One region of the Streptomyces sp. NPDC059002 genome, then DNA from elsewhere that is predicted to be linked to it. Evidence: riboswitches for the same ligand, from Rfam matches in the RefSeq annotation. Region 1 holds a riboswitch; each other region holds the start of a gene.
What was found. Region 1 has a riboswitch for cyclic di-AMP ahead of ACFWZ2_RS29840 (transglycosylase family protein). Riboswitches for the same ligand answer to the same signal wherever they lie in the genome.

Region 1 (4,793 bases):
GGTAGACCTCGGTGCCCCAGCGCAGCGCCTCGGAGAAGGACTCCGCGCCGATCGGGGCGATCATGAACTCCTGGATGTCGACGTTGGAGTCGGCGTGCGACCCACCGTTCAGGATGTTCATCATCGGGACGGGCAGCAGGTGCGCGTTCGGGCCGCCGAGGTAGCGGAACAGCGGCAGGTCGCTGGCCTCGGAGGCGGCGTGCGCGACGGCGAGCGAGACGCCGAGGATGGCGTTGGCGCCGAGCGAGCCCTTGTTGTCGGTGGCGTCCAGGTCGAACATGGCCTGGTCGATCAGACGCTGCTCGGTGGCGTCGTAGCCGACGAGCTCCGGGCCGATCTGCTCGATGACGGCGAGGACGGCCTTCTCGACACCCTTGCCCTGGTAACGGTTGGGGTCACCGTCGCGAAGCTCGATGGCCTCGAAGGCACCGGTGGAGGCACCCGACGGGACGGCGGCACGACCGGTGCTGCCGTCGTCGAGGCCGACCTCGACCTCGACCGTGGGGTTGCCTCGGGAGTCCAGGATTTCCCGGGCTACGACGACGTCGATGGACGGCACGAGCATCTCCTTCTGGGATGTGACGCATTTACGCGGGGCCGCTTCGGCCCTGCGTCTCACGAGCCTAACGGGCTCCGGAGCTTCGGCCAGCCGACCGCCCGTCCCGTGGGACGGGCGAGGGCCCAAATACCTGGGAAACGGGACGGAAGCCCGTGTTTCTACTGGCCGGTAGCTCGCTAGGGGCGAACACGGGGCCAAGGCCGCGGGCCTTCCGGCGCCGGACACGGCCCCGCCCCGGTGCGTACGGGGGATACGCGCACCGGGGCGGGGAGCCCGTGGGGACGGGGGAAGCGGCCGTGCGTCCGCCGAGGCACGGCCGCTCGCGGGTCTTTAGCTGAGGTGCAGCTGCTGACCCGGGTAGATGAAGTCGGCGTCGTCGATGATGTCGCCGTTGAGCTTGTAGACCTTCTGCCAGCCGCCCTTGACCTTGTGGTCCTCGGCGATCTTGGACAGGGTGTCGCCCGACTTGACCTTGTACTCGCCGTCGCCCTTCTTGACCGTCTTGCCGGTCGGGGTCTCGACGGTCTTCTTGGTCTCGGCCTGCGGCGTGGGCTGCGGCTTCGGCGCGGCCTGCTGCTGCGGAGCCTGCTGCTGGGTCTGCTGCGGCTGCGGCTTCGGCTGCTGCTGCGGCTTGGCCTGCTCCTGCGAGCCGCCGCCGTTGTACGCGGCGCCCGAGAGGCCGACGCCACAGCTCGGCCAGGCGCCCTTGCCCTGACCGGCGAGGACCTTCTCGGCGATCTCGATCTGCTGGGCCTTGGAGGCCTTGTCGGCGGTCGGCGCGTACTTGGTGCCGCCGTACGCGGCCCAGGTGGAGGCGGAGAACTGCACGCCGCCGTAGTAGCCGTTGCCGGTGTTGATGGACCAGTTGCCGCCGGACTCGCACTGGGCGACGGCGTCCCACTCCTGGCCGGTGGCGGCGTTGGCCGAGCCGGCCGCCATCAGCGGGGCGGCGACGGCCGCGCCGGTCACACCGACGAGCGTGGCGACGCGGGTGGCCTTGGACGGGCGACGGTGCTTGCCCTTGCCGGAAAGCAGCATGAGTTGATCCCCTACACCGACGCCTGCGAGGTGAGCTGTCGGGTTCGGGCCGATGTGGTTGCCCGGCCGCGCTTCCTAGAGCGCGACTTCACCCCTAGCCGTTTCCGGCACTTACCTTGGGTCCCCCGCTCCTGCCTACGGCGCTCTTGAGCGACGACTGTTCCCGTCCGGCCGTTGGCAGGATTCGGCGTACCGACCGGCGGGGCCCGCAGTGGCGAGCGGTCACGACCGTAGACACGCAATCCACCGAATTTCAAAGACGATCAGGTCTTCTGAGACCCATCTCTCACTCGCGCCAAACCGGACATACGACGCGAAGCCCCCACCCGACTCTTCGTCAACTTCCCTTACTTTTCGCCCAAATCGAGGCTCTGACCGGGGAGAATGAGGTCCGGGTCGGCCCCGACGGTCTTCTTGTTCTCGGCATAGAGCGTGGGCCAGCCGCCGTCGACGTCGAGGTCGTCCGCGATCGCCGAGAGGTTGTCTCCGGAGCGCACCGTGTACGTCCCGTCGGCGACCTTGTCCGTCCGTCCTTCGCCACGCGAGGCGTGCCGCCCCGGACGGTCCTTGCCGTCGTCTCCCGAGGGCTGCTCGTCGGCGCGGTCGCCGCGGTGGCGGCCGGGCGCGGAGTCGCCGGAGGGGGCGGTGGAGTCCTCGGGCGCGGGCGAAGTGGCGTCCTTCTCTCCGGACTTGCCGGGGGCGTCCTTGCCGTCCTTGTCGCCCTTGCCGTCCGCCGCGCCTTCGCCGTCCTTGTTGCCCTTGTCGTTCTTGTCACCCTTGCCGGGCTCGTCGTGATTCTTGTCGCGGGCATCCCCGGAGTCGTCCGACGCCTCACCCGAGTCCGCCGGCCCGCTCGCGTCGTCGGACGGCTCCGCGGAGTCCGAGGGCTTCTCAGCAGGCTTCTCGGAGGGCTTCTCGGTGGGCTTGTCCGTCTCGCCGGAGCCGGTCGGGTCCGACGGCTCGGGCGTCATCGGGGCACCCGGGTCCACGTCGGCCGCGGCACCGCCGTCGGTGAGTCCGGCGATCGGGGCGCAGCTCGGCCACGCGGCCGTGCCCTGGTCGTAGAGGACGCTCTCGGCGACGGCGATCTGCTGCGACTTGGACGCCTGGTCGGCGCTCGGCGCGTAGTCGAGGCCGCCGTAGTTCTCCCACATCTCCTGCGAGAACTGGAGTCCTCCGTAATACCCGTTGCCGGGGTTGGCGCTCCACGCGCCGCCGCTCTCGCACTCGGCGAGCTTGTCCCACGTCGCGGTGTCGGCGGCGCTCGCGCTGGTCGCGCCGAGCAGCGGGATGGCGATGGCTGATCCGGTGACTCCTGCCGCGACGATGAGGGCCGGGGCTTGGCGGGGGCGTCGGTGACGACCATTGCCGGAGAGCATGCGGTTGCCTTTCAGGAGACTATTGCGGCAACTCGGGCACCAGGTGTCCGAGTCGACGTGAACGTAGTCGCACTCGAACGCCTGTCACAAGTCGATGCAGCGGAGATCACGTGAAAGTCACAGTCTTGACGGACCGTCAGTTCGGTGCCGTTCTCTGTGCGGATGTGAACTCCACGGGCAACGTCCGCAGTCCCCGCATGATCAGCCCGCCACGCCACCGCAAATCGGCAGGATCCGCCGCGAGTTGCAGGTCCGGAAGGCGCCGCAGCAGTGTCGCGAGGGCGGTCTGGCCCTCCAGGCGGGCGAGCGGGGCGCCCAGGCAGTAGTGGATTCCGTGGCCGTACCCGAGGTGCTGGTTGTCACGCCGGGACAGGTCGAGGGTGTCGGGATCCGCGAAGCGGGCGGGGTCGCGGTCGGCGGCGGCGAGCACCACGAGGACGGGATCGCCCGCGCCGATGTGCTGCCCGCCGATGGTCAGCGCCTCGGTGGCGAACCGCCAGGTGGCCAGCTCCACGGGCCCGTCGAAGCGGAGCAGCTCCTCGACACCGGTCTCGAGGAGGCCGGTGTCCCCCTCCGCCAGGGCACGCTGCAGCCGCTCGCGCTGCTCGGGGTGGGTGAGCAGGGCGTACATGCCGTTGCCGATGAGATTGACGGTGGTCTCGAACCCGGCGAAGAGCAGGATGAACGCCATCGCCGCGGCCTCGTTCTCCGTGAGGTGCTCGCCGTGGTCGGAGGCGCGGATGAGGCCGGAGATGAGGTCGTCGCCCGGGTCCAGGCGCTTGCGGTGGATCAGCTCGGCGAGATAGCCGCGCATCTTCTTCACGGACCGCGCGACACCGCCCCGCGGGCCTCCCCCGTGCCGGATCATCATGCCCGCCCAGTCGCGGAAGTCGTCCTGGTCCTCGCGCGGGACGCCGAGCAGGTCGCAGATGGCGTAGATGGGGAGCGGGAAGGCGAACTCGTGGATGAGGTCGGCGGTGCCTTCCTCGGCGAACCGGTCGATGAGCTGATCCGTCAACTCCTGCACGCGCGGCGCGAATTCGGCGACGCGGCGCGGGGTGAACGCCTTCGAGACGAGACGCCGGAGGCGGGTGTGGTCCGGCGGGTCGATGTTGAGCAGATGCGTCATGAGGTTGGCGCTGCGCTCACCCGGAATACCGGTCTTGCTCTTCACGTGCGCGGGCTCGTCGTGGTGGGCGGGGTTCTTGCTGAGCCGCTGATCGGCGAGGGCCTGCCGAGCATCCGCGTACCGGGTGACGAGCCAGGCCTCGACCCCACTGGGCAGCCGCTGCTTGCTGACGGCCTCGTTCTCCCGCAACCAGGCGTAAGCGGGGTAGGGATCGCTGGAGAACTCCCAGGTGAAGAGCTCGGGCTGCGAGGGCGGGGCGGAGGCCTTGTCGTGCATGCGGTCGACGGTATCGCTCCGCCGGGCGGCCGGTGTCATGCCTGCGGGTGCATCGTGGCTGGTCGCGCAGTTCCCCGCGCCCCTTCGGGCGCTCAGTCCCCCGCCCGTCGAGGGGGCGGTCCCTAATCCCCCGCCCCCTCAGCCGCCAGCACCGCATCCCGATACGCCCTCGCCGCCACCCGCAGCGCCGCCTCGGGGTCGACGCCCTCCGCTTCGGCCCGCAGGGCCAGGGCAAGCAGTTCGTACCCCATGTCTCCGCCCGAAGGCACCGTCACCTCAAGTCCCGCCGTCCGCACCCGGGATGCCAGCTTCGCCGCGAGTGCCAGGGCGGGCTGGCCGAGGGGGATGCCCTCCGTCAGGGACGTGCGCTGCTTCTCCTCCGCCTTGGTGCGGAGCCAGTGCGCACGGACGT
Region 2 (4,793 bases), on a different contig from region 1:
CGAGCTGCGCGCGCTCTCGACGGGGGTACCCGGGCGGTACTTGCCGGTGAGGAAGCCGGCCGCGAGCCCGAAGTACGGGACGGCCGCGATGCCGGAGCGCGACGCGACCTGCTGGAGGGAGCCTTCGTAGGTGTCGCGGGAGACGAGGTTGTAGTGCGGCTGCAGCGCGACGTAGCGCGCGAGGCCCTCGCGGTCGGAGAAGTCGAGGGCCTCCTGGAGCCGCTCGGGGGAGATGTTGGAGGCGGCGATGGCACGCACCTTGCCCGCCCGCACCAGCTCGTCGAGGGCGCCGATGAACTCTTCCACGGGGACCGAGGGGTCGTCGTAGTGCGTGTAGTAGAGGTCGATGTAGTCGGTGCCGAGGCGCTGGAGGGACGCGTCGGCCGCGCCCTTGATGGTGGCGGCGGACAGGCCCTTGTACTCGGGGAGGGCGCCGACCTTGGTGGCGATGACGAGGTCGGAGCGGTTGCCGCGCTCGGCGATCCACTCGCCGATGAGGGTCTCGGACTCGCCGCCCTTGTTGCCGTCCACAAAGAACGTGTAGGCGTCCGCGGTGTCGATGAAGTTGCCGCCCGCGGCGGCGTAGGCGTCCAGGACGTCGAAGGACGCGGCCCGGTCCGCGGTCCAGCCGAAGACGTTGCCGCCCAGGGAGAGCGGGAAGACCTCGAGGTCGGATGAGCCAAGTGTGCGAAGAGAAGTCATGTGGTGCTCAACGCGCCTGCCGGAAACGGAATTCCGTGTAGGGAGCACCGGACCGGCAGCCCTGACGTCGGGGGGTTGTCGCCAGGACCGCCGGGGTTCAGGAGCTCAACGGGCTCAGGGGTTCAGGAGCTCAACGGGCTCAGGGATTCAGGCCCTTGCTCTGCAGCCAGCCCAGCGGGTCGATCCCGGTGCCGTCGGGCGTGTGGACCTCCATGTGGAGGTGCGGTCCCGTGACGTTGCCGGTCGCGCCGACGCGTCCGATGACGTCGCCGGTGGTGACCTTCTGGCCCGCGCTGACATTGAGCGAGGACTGGTGGCAGTACCAGATCTCCGTGCCGTCCTCGAGCTCCAGGACGGTGCGGTAGCCGTACGCGCCCGCCCAGCCGGCCTCCTTGACGGTGCCGGTGTGCACGGCCTTGAGCGGCGTGCCCGTCGGGGCGGCGAAGTCGAGGCCGGTGTGGTGCCCGGAGGACCACATGGCGCCCGCGTCGCCGAAGTGCGAGGTCAGGGTGTACGAGGAGGTGGGGATGGCGTAGCTCTTGGCGAGCTTCGCGAGGCGCTCGGCCTCGGCCTTGGCCTTCCTGGCCGCTTCTTCCTTCTTCTTCTTGGCGGCGGCCTTGGCCTCCGCCTCCTTCTCCGCGGCCTTCTGCTGGGCGGCGGCCTCTTCGGCGGCCTTCTTGCCCGCGGCCTCCTCGGCCGCGGTGCGTACCGCCTCGTCGGCCTGGTGCTGCTGGTTCTCGGCCTGCTGCATGATGCGGCTGCGCAGGGCCTCGCCCGCGTCGGTGGTGCCCTGCTCGGCGTCGGCGGTGGTGACACCGGCGGCGGTGAGCGGCGCGGCGGCGGTGCGGATGTCCGTGTCGGCGGAGTCCGCGGAGTCGTCGGACATCAAGGAGCCCACGCCCGGCAGGGACTTGGCCTCCGGCAGCGAGTCGGCGACGGCGCCGACGCCCGGCAGGTCGGGCATGGATATGGAGACCGGCGGCTTGCCGCCCTGCGCGGTGGCGATGCCGCCCGCGCCGACGGCGGCTATGACGCCGACGCCGAGGACGGTGGAGCTGCGGGCGAGTCCGCCGCCGCTCTTCTTGTGCACACGGTGCCTGCCGCGGACGGGACGGATGGACTCCTCGGTGGGGTTCCACTCCTCCCAGGTCTCCTGGTCGTAGCCACCGAAGTCGTCGTCATTCGGTATGTACGGAGCTTGGGGGGCAGGCCGGTTGGACGCCACTGGGGCGCACTCCTTTCCTTCCTTCTCGCCTACCGGGTTAGCTGACGGGTTCGGAGCAGGAAGGTCTCCTACGGACATCTGGCACGGATGCGCAGAGGCCCGATTCACCCCAAGTTGGTGGTTCCCCGGCTCCCTTGCGGGATTAGGCGCGTGCGCACGGAGCCGCCTCTAGTGACGGCTGGGACGACCGCGCTGCGTTATCGAACGTTAATAGACGGCGGGGGTGGAATCCAAGCCGTTCCGACTGATCGTTAACGCTCTTGGCCCGTACTTAACGGGACACGCGGGTTCGGAACGGGGCGAGTTGACCCCGGATTCATGCACACCGGAGCTTCACATTCCCTTGACAGGACGTCAGTTTCTATGCGGAGGGGTGTTCCTCACTCACCGTCGGTGACATCCCGCTCCCGCACGACGGGCCGCCGCACCGCGAGCAGCGCCATGTCGTCCGTCGCCCCGCCCCCCGTATGCCGCCGCACCTCCTGCACGAGCGTGGCGAGCAGCGCGTGCGGACCGTCCTTGCCCGGGAAGATCCGGCCGCCGAGCCGGTCCGCGGGATCGTAGAAGACCCCCGCCACATCGCGCGCCTCCGACAGGCCGTCCGTGTAGAAGAGCAGCGTCGCCCCTGGCGGGAACTCCGTCTCGTCCGCCCGGTCCGGCCAGGCCCCCAGATCGCCCATGCCGAGCGGCAGCGCGGGCTCGCTCGCGGAGAGCACCCACAGGCGGCCGTCCCCGCGCAGCAGCAGCGGCGCCGGGTGCCCGCGGTTGATGAGCCGTACGGCGCCCTCGCCGTACGGGATCTCCGCGAGGACGGCGGTGGTGAACCCCTCGAACGCGTCGAGCCCGTCGCGCCGGGTGCCCTCGCGGGCGAGCGCCCGCTCCAGGCGCTGCGCCACCGCCTCCAGCGTGGCCTCCTGCTCGGCGGCCTCCCGGAAGGACCCGATGACCACGGCGACGGCGGCCACCGCGCCCATGCCCTTGCCGCGTACGTCGCCGACGATGAGCCGTACGCCGTGCGGGGTGTCCTGCACCGCGTACAGATCCCCGCCGATGAACGCGTCGGCCTGCGCGGCCTCGTACCGCGCCGCGATGTCGAGCCCGCCGATGCGCGGATCGGGTTCGGGCAGGACGGCGCGCTGGGTGGCCTCGGCGATGGAGCGCGCGGTGGCGAGCCGGGCGTTGCCGCGGCGCACGACGCGGTTGATGACGATCGCGAGGGCGGCGACCGTCATGACGGTGATCAGCTCGGTGATGGCCTCGACATGGCTGTCGAACGCGTTGCCGTAGTGCAGGACGAGGACGGCGACCGAGGCGGCGGCGCCGGTCAGGACGGTGTTGAGCAGCGAGTAGAAGGGGGCCGCGATCAGCGGGGCGGCGGTGAACAGGGGGGCCGCGGTGAACTCGGGCGGCGTCGACGCGTCGTACACCACCCCGGCGATCAGGAGCAGGAAGGGCAGCGCCCTGACGAAGGCCCATTCGTGCGCGGTGGTGCCGTTGTCGTCGACCCGTTCGCCCCGTTTCCCCCCACGGCCGTCCTCGCGTCCTCCTCGCTGCCCCACCGCTCGCTCTCCTGCCGACTCCGCGCCCAACACCGCGCTGCGCTGCACTCAGGCTTCCCGCAGCGCGGTGCGGGTGCGACCTGGTGTGGGCCGACCGGGTTAACCCGGGGCCCGCACCCGGCCGCGGCGGATCAGCTCACGGTCGCGGCCGGCACCGGTGCGAGCCGCCCCGATCTGGCAAGTCCGCGCAGCGCCGCGGCGCAGCACACGCCGACCGCCGCGAGGACCGCCCAGGGCAGCGCGGGCAGCTCGCGGGTGGCGTCGAGCAGGGCGCCCATGCCGAGGTTCCCCGCGGTGATGCCGATGCCGCAGACGGTGTTGTAGAGGCCGTAGTGCGTGGCCACCCAGCGGTCCCCCGCGAGCGAGACGACGGTGTCCATCTCGAAGGGGTAGAGCACCGCGGTCGCCGCGGCGAGCGCCGCCGCGCACAGCAGCAGACCGGCGACCCCGACGTACCCGGAGCCGCCGAGCGCGGGCGGCAGGAACGCCGCGCCCATCAGCCCGAGCCCGGCGACCAGGCACTGCTCACGGCTCCAGGTGCGCCGGCACCAGTCGGTGATGCGCAGCTGCCCGAGGAGCGCGACGAGTCCGGACACCACGAAGAGCGAGCTGGTCGCGACGGTGCCCGCGGTGCCCTCGCCGAGCAGCCGCTCCACGGACAGCGGCAGCGCGAGATAGACCTGGAAGGACAGGACGTACGACCCGGTCATGGCGAGCGAGAAGAGCCAGAACGACCGGTTGCCGAGCACCACGCGCCACTGCCCGCTCTCCTGCGCGGCCGCGCCTCCCCGTCGTGCGGGCAGCCGGAGCACCTGCACCACCGAGAGTCCCGCGAACAGCACGGCGGCCACCGCGCAGGTGAGCCGGAAGTCGAAGCCGGTCAGGGCGAGTCCGACGAGCGGTCCGAGCAGGATGCCCGTCTGGTAGAAGACGTTGAACAGCGCGAACGCCTCCACGCGGCGCTCGGGCGGCCCGGCCTCCGCTGCGACGTACGCCCGTACCGCCGGGTTGAACAGCGCCCCCGCGAGCCCCGTCGCCACCGAGGCGGCGATCAGCACGGGAAGGGTGTCGGCGAAGGCGAGCGCGCCGAAGCCGACGGTACGCAGCGCACAGCCCGCGACGATCATCGGCTTGAACCCCAGCCGGTCGGCGAGCGCGCCGCCCACCAGGAACATGCCCTGCTGGGACAGGTTCCTGACCCCGAGCACCAGGCCCACCGCCCAGGCGGCGAGCCCCAGTTGGCCCGAGAGGTGCGCCGCCAGGTACGGCATCAGCATGTAGAAGCCGAGGTTGATGGTGAACTGGTT
Region 3 (4,793 bases), on a different contig from region 1:
CAAGACGGTCTGGATCGCCCTGCCCTGGACGGCGCCTGTGCAGGACAGACACCGCGACGCGGCCCGCTGACCCCCGCGCCGCCGGTTCAGCCCGCCGAGCGTCCATAGGCCCCGCGCAGCAGCGCACGGAAGGAGTCCGCCGCGGCGCCCGACTCGTCGGTGCGGTGGACGACGGAGATGGTGCGCCTCAGATCGCCGGGCGCCAGCGGCCGCATCCCGACCGGGGTCGCGGCGGTGCGTGCCACCATCTCCGGCACCACGGCGATGCCGAGCCCGGCGCTGACCAGCGCGCAGACCAGTGCGTAGCCCGGCGTCTCGACCACCACCGAGGGCGTCGCACCGGCCCGCGCGAGGGCGCGCTCCACGGCCTGCCGCGGCGGATGGTCCGGCGCCATGCTGATCAGCGGCTGCCCGGCGAGCGCGTCGAGCGGCAGCCGTGACGTGCCGCTCGCGAGCGCGTGCCCCGGCTGCGTCACCAGGACCAGCTCCTCGACAAGGACCGGCTCGGCCGACACGGAGGCGGGCAGCGGCGTCGCGTCGGCGGGTTCGTACGCGTGGGTGAGGGACAGGTCGACCTCGCCCGCCGCCACGGCCGCGACGCCGAGCGGCGGTTCATAGCCCGCGACCGTCAGTTCCACGTCCGGGTGGGCCCTGCGGAACGCGGTCAGGACGGGCGGCAGCAGATGGATGCCGCCCGTCGGGAAGGTGCCGACGCGCAGCCTGCCGCCGGACAGGCCCGCGACCTGCGCCAGTTCGTGCCGGGCGCGTTCCATCTCGTCGAGCACCCGGCGGGCCCTGGCCACGAGCAGCTCGCCCGCGCCGGTCAGCCGCGCCCCGCGATGGTGCCGCACGAGCAGCCCGGTCCCGGCCTCCCGCTCCAGCTTGGCGAGTTGCTGGGAGAGGGCGGGCACGGTGTAGCCGAGGCGCTCGGCGGCCCGGGTGATCGAACCGGCCTCGGAGACCGCGACGAGTGCGGCGAGCCGCGTGGGGTCGTACATGGCAGCTCCCTGCGGCGCGGAGTACGTGCGTACGGCGAAGGGCGGCGGGGCGCCCGGAAGCCGGAGCTTAAACGTCTGCTTAAGGCAGGCTCAGGATATTGCACATACCCGTTGAAGGCTCGGTCCCGGCAGTCTTGGCGCCATGGACGCACAACTGGTCGCCTTCACCCTGTTCGCGGCGGGCATGGTCGCCATGCCCGGCGCCGACTTCGCCGTCGTCGTACGCAACTCCCTCGCCTCACGGCGGGCCGGTGTGGCCAGCGCGGTCGGGGTCGCGGGCGGGCTCCTGGTGCACACGGCCCTCGCGGTCGCGGGCGTCGCGGCGGTGCTCGCCGCCGTGGCCGCGCTCTTCCGCGCGCTCCAACTGATCGGTGCCGCCTATGTGCTGTACCTCGCCTACCGCGCGCTGCGGTCCGCGGCGCGGCCGCGGGAAGCGGCGCCGGAGGCACCCGTGGTGCGGGGCGGGGCTCTGCGGGAGGGCTTCCTCACCAACGCCCTCAACCCGAAGGCGTCGATCACGTTCCTGAGCGTGCTGCCCCAGTTCGTGCCCGCGGGCAGTCCCGCGATGCCGCGGACGCTGCTGCTCGCGTCCATCGTCGTGGCGTTCGCCCTGCTGTGGTTCCCGGTGGTGGCGCTGCTGGTCGACCGGCTCGGCACGTGGCTGCGACGGCCTCGTACGGCCCGCGCCATCGAGGCGGCCACCGGTGCGGCGCTCGGCGCGCTGGGTCTGGTGCTCCTGGTGGAGCCGTTGCTGGCCTGAGGCCATCGGGGCGGTCGGGTGCGGCGGTTCGGAGCGTGCCCCCGAGCACTCCGGAGTGCTCGGGGACCGTCGGCGCGGCGCGGGTCAGCGGACCCGGCCGTACCAGACGCTCTTGGACCAGATCTTCTCCAGACGCACCACGGTTCCGCGCTTGGGCGCGTGCCATATGCGGCCGTCGCCCGCGTAGATCCCGACGTGGTAGACGTTCCGGCCGGAGTGGAAGAACACCAGGTCGCCCTTGGTGCGCTGCGACTTCTTGATGTGCTTGGTCTTGTTGTACTGCGCGGCGGCGGTGCGCGGGAGCTTCTTGCCCGTCTTCTTGAACGAATAGAGCGTGAGGCCCGAGCAGTCGAACCGGTTGGGCCCCGCGGCGCCGTAGCGGTAGGGGGAGCCCTTCTTGGACGCTGCGATCTTGAGCGCCTTCGTCCCGTGTGTTGCTGCCTCCGCTTCCGCGGTGAGCCCGGGGGCCACCATGGTGCCGCCTACTACGGCGAGCGTCAGGGCCGATGCGGCACCGGTCCTGGTGAGCAGCGACGGAACATGATTCAGCGCAGTCATGCGCAACCCTTCGTCAGCCGCCTGTGAAGGATGACCTGTCGGGTTCGGGCAGGCGAAGATGCCCGGCCGCGTCGTGCTCTGCGGCTTCACCCCAAGGGCGTCGTCCGGACTTCCCGGACGGGCCCGTCATGCCTGGGTCCTCCACTCCTGCCGTTGCACCCATGTCGACCGGTCATCCGGGTGGCGGCAGGACTCGGCGTCCGCCCGGACCGCCCCACCGCTGTGGCGGGGGCTTGTCGTCGGAAGGGATCTTGACCCGACAAGGGCGAAAAAACCGAGCCGAAACGGTGTTTTGTGAGGCTCCTCACGACTGACCCGTTCGGGTGGACACTGTCGAAATGGGGTCTGGGTCCCCGTGGCTGACGATGGTTCGACCAGCACCGGAATGAAGCATTCCGCGCGCGTCGTACACACCTGGCGCAACTCTCGACCACGGCCTGACGGACCCTCGGCTACGCCATACGGGGGACCCCGCCTGGTCCGTTTCGAAGGCGGCCCGGACGTTCCCGCGAGCGGTTCGCCGTGGTCAACTCCCCGGCAGCGGCGGCACGGTGACCCGCCGGGCCCGCCGCTCGCCGTCGAGCACGCGCAGCGCCTGGGCCAGCGTCGGCGCATGCACCTCGCTCTCGCCGCGCTGATGCATCAGCGTCAGTGCGTCCCGCAGAGCCGTCGCCCTGCTGACCAGGGCCTGGGCGGCGCGCAGCCCGCCGTAGGTGTGCTCGGCGCGGGCCGGATTGATCCGGCCGACCAGATCGACGACTTCGAGGTAGCGGTCGATCAGCTCGGCCTCGGCGCGCGTCAGCGCCGGCAGGGGCGGGAGTTCGGGCGGCAGCATCTCGGCCTCACCTCGGGTCGCGCGCGGCGAGCGAGGTCTTGCGGGTCGGGATGATGCGGTCCACGAGCCCGTACTCGACGGCCGCGGGGGCGTCGAGGATCTTGTCCCGTTCGATGTCGGCACTGATCCGCTCGGGGCTCTGCCCGGTGTGCCGTACGAGGAGTTCCTCCAGGAGCCGCCGGGTGCGCAGGATCTCGTCGGCCTGGATGGCCAGGTCGCTGGCCTGTCCCTGGATCGGCTCGGTGACGGACGGCTGGTGGATGAGCACACGCGCACCGGGCAGCGCGAACCGCTTGCCGGGCGTGCCCGCGGCGAGCAGCACGGCGGCGGCCGACGCCGCCTGGCCGAGGCAGGTCGTCTCCACGTCACAGCTGACGAACTGGATCGTGTCGTAGAGGGCGGTCATCGCGCTGAACGAGCCGCCGGGGGAGTTGATGTACAGCGAGATGTCGCGGTCCGGCGCCTGGTATTCGAGGTGCATGAACTGCGCCATCACGTCGTTCGCCGACGTGTCGTCGATGGGGGTGCCGAGGAAGACGATCCGCTCGTCGAGGAGCTTCGAGTACGGATCCAGGGTCCGCGTCCCCGAACTCGTGCGCTCGGTGAACTGGGGCAGGACATAACGGGCGGACGGACGGTTCATGGCACGCCTCTTTTCGTGGGGTCGACCTGGCGCCGTTCGTGGAGGGGCCAGGGCCTCTGTAAAAAATGTACAGGACGTACGTTCATGGAGGGAGTGGGGCCACCGGATCCGCGGCACGGGCGGTGCCCCGCGTACCCTCGACGGGCCATGCAAAAGGAAGAGAAGGATCTGCTCGCGCTCGAAGTCGACGTCATCCACGGCCTCGGCACCCGGCCGGTCGGCGACCGGGCGACCGTGACGGACCCGTCGGTGCGCGCCGTGTGGTCCTGGTCGCCGCGGGCACGTCTGCTGGCGCTGGGTCCCGGCGTAGAGGATCCGGGTCCGGTCGACGTCGCGGCACAGCCGTACACACCGGAAGAGATACCGGCCGCGCTGACCCGGCTCGCGGCGGCCCTGGAGACCCCGGGCGACGCGGCACGGATCCAGGGCGGCCCGTGCTTCACCTTCCCCGACCGCCTGGCCGAGCCCTCTCCCGCGCCCCTGCCGCTCCTGGTCTCGGACGCCGAAGGGCGGCGCGCCGCACGGCAGTTGAGCCGTCCGGGGAACTGGCAGCCCGGCGAATGGCAGGAGTTGATCTCCGGGGCCGCGGGGGAGTGGGCGATGGCCGTGCACGACAGCGAGCCCGTGTCGATCTGCCACACCCCGGCCGCGAACGCCCGCGCCGCGGAGGCCGGGATCTGGACCCGCGCGGACCACCGGGGCCGCGGCCTCGCACCGGCCGCGGTCGCCGCCTGGTCGCGGCGCGCGGGCAAGGGCAGGGACGTGCTCTTCTACAGCACCACCGTCGACAACCACGCCTCGCGCGCAGTGGCCCGCACCCTCGGCCTCAGGCCGCTCGGCTGGATCTGGGTGGTGCATTGAGGGTCTCGGTCCTGCCCGAGGCGCCCCGTCCCGATGGGTGTGCCGGGGACGGGACGCCGATGTGCGTCGGTCGCAGGGGCGTGGTTCAGCAGCTGGCGGTCCGCTCCAAGGGCGGCGCTGTCATGGATCCGTCGGACA

Region 2: another riboswitch for cyclic di-AMP. It lies ahead of ACFWZ2_RS31120 (M23 family metallopeptidase); the one in region 1 lies ahead of ACFWZ2_RS29840 (transglycosylase family protein).
Region 3: another riboswitch for cyclic di-AMP. It lies ahead of ACFWZ2_RS07000 (C40 family peptidase); the one in region 1 lies ahead of ACFWZ2_RS29840 (transglycosylase family protein).

What each region holds. Positions count from the first base shown of each region.
Region 1 is NZ_JBHYJI010000041.1:39,088-43,880, reverse strand. Features, by position in the region: gene eno (phosphopyruvate hydratase) at 1-559, opposite strand, end outside; gene ACFWZ2_RS29840 (transglycosylase family protein) at 890-1,597, opposite strand; cyclic di-AMP (ydaO/yuaA leader) riboswitch at 1,602-1,750, opposite strand; gene ACFWZ2_RS29835 (transglycosylase family protein) at 1,945-2,976, opposite strand; gene ACFWZ2_RS29830 (cytochrome P450) at 3,113-4,381, opposite strand; gene ACFWZ2_RS29825 (nucleoside triphosphate pyrophosphohydrolase) at 4,504-4,793, opposite strand, start outside.
Region 2 is NZ_JBHYJI010000045.1:20,609-25,401, forward strand. Features, by position in the region: gene ACFWZ2_RS31115 (aldo/keto reductase) at 1-702, opposite strand, end outside; gene ACFWZ2_RS31120 (M23 family metallopeptidase) at 842-1,927, opposite strand; cyclic di-AMP (ydaO/yuaA leader) riboswitch at 1,939-2,086, opposite strand; gene ACFWZ2_RS31125 (PP2C family protein-serine/threonine phosphatase) at 2,308-3,486, opposite strand; gene ACFWZ2_RS31130 (MFS transporter) at 3,618-4,793, opposite strand, start outside.
Region 3 is NZ_JBHYJI010000005.1:75,159-79,951, forward strand. Features, by position in the region: gene ACFWZ2_RS06985 (ATP-binding protein) at 1-70, shown strand, start outside; gene ACFWZ2_RS06990 (LysR family transcriptional regulator) at 87-998, opposite strand; gene ACFWZ2_RS06995 (LysE family translocator) at 1,141-1,758, shown strand; gene ACFWZ2_RS07000 (C40 family peptidase) at 1,843-2,316, opposite strand; cyclic di-AMP (ydaO/yuaA leader) riboswitch at 2,320-2,525, opposite strand; gene ACFWZ2_RS07005 (hypothetical protein) at 2,843-3,151, opposite strand; gene ACFWZ2_RS07010 (ATP-dependent Clp protease proteolytic subunit) at 3,159-3,794, opposite strand; gene ACFWZ2_RS07015 (GNAT family N-acetyltransferase) at 3,942-4,655, shown strand.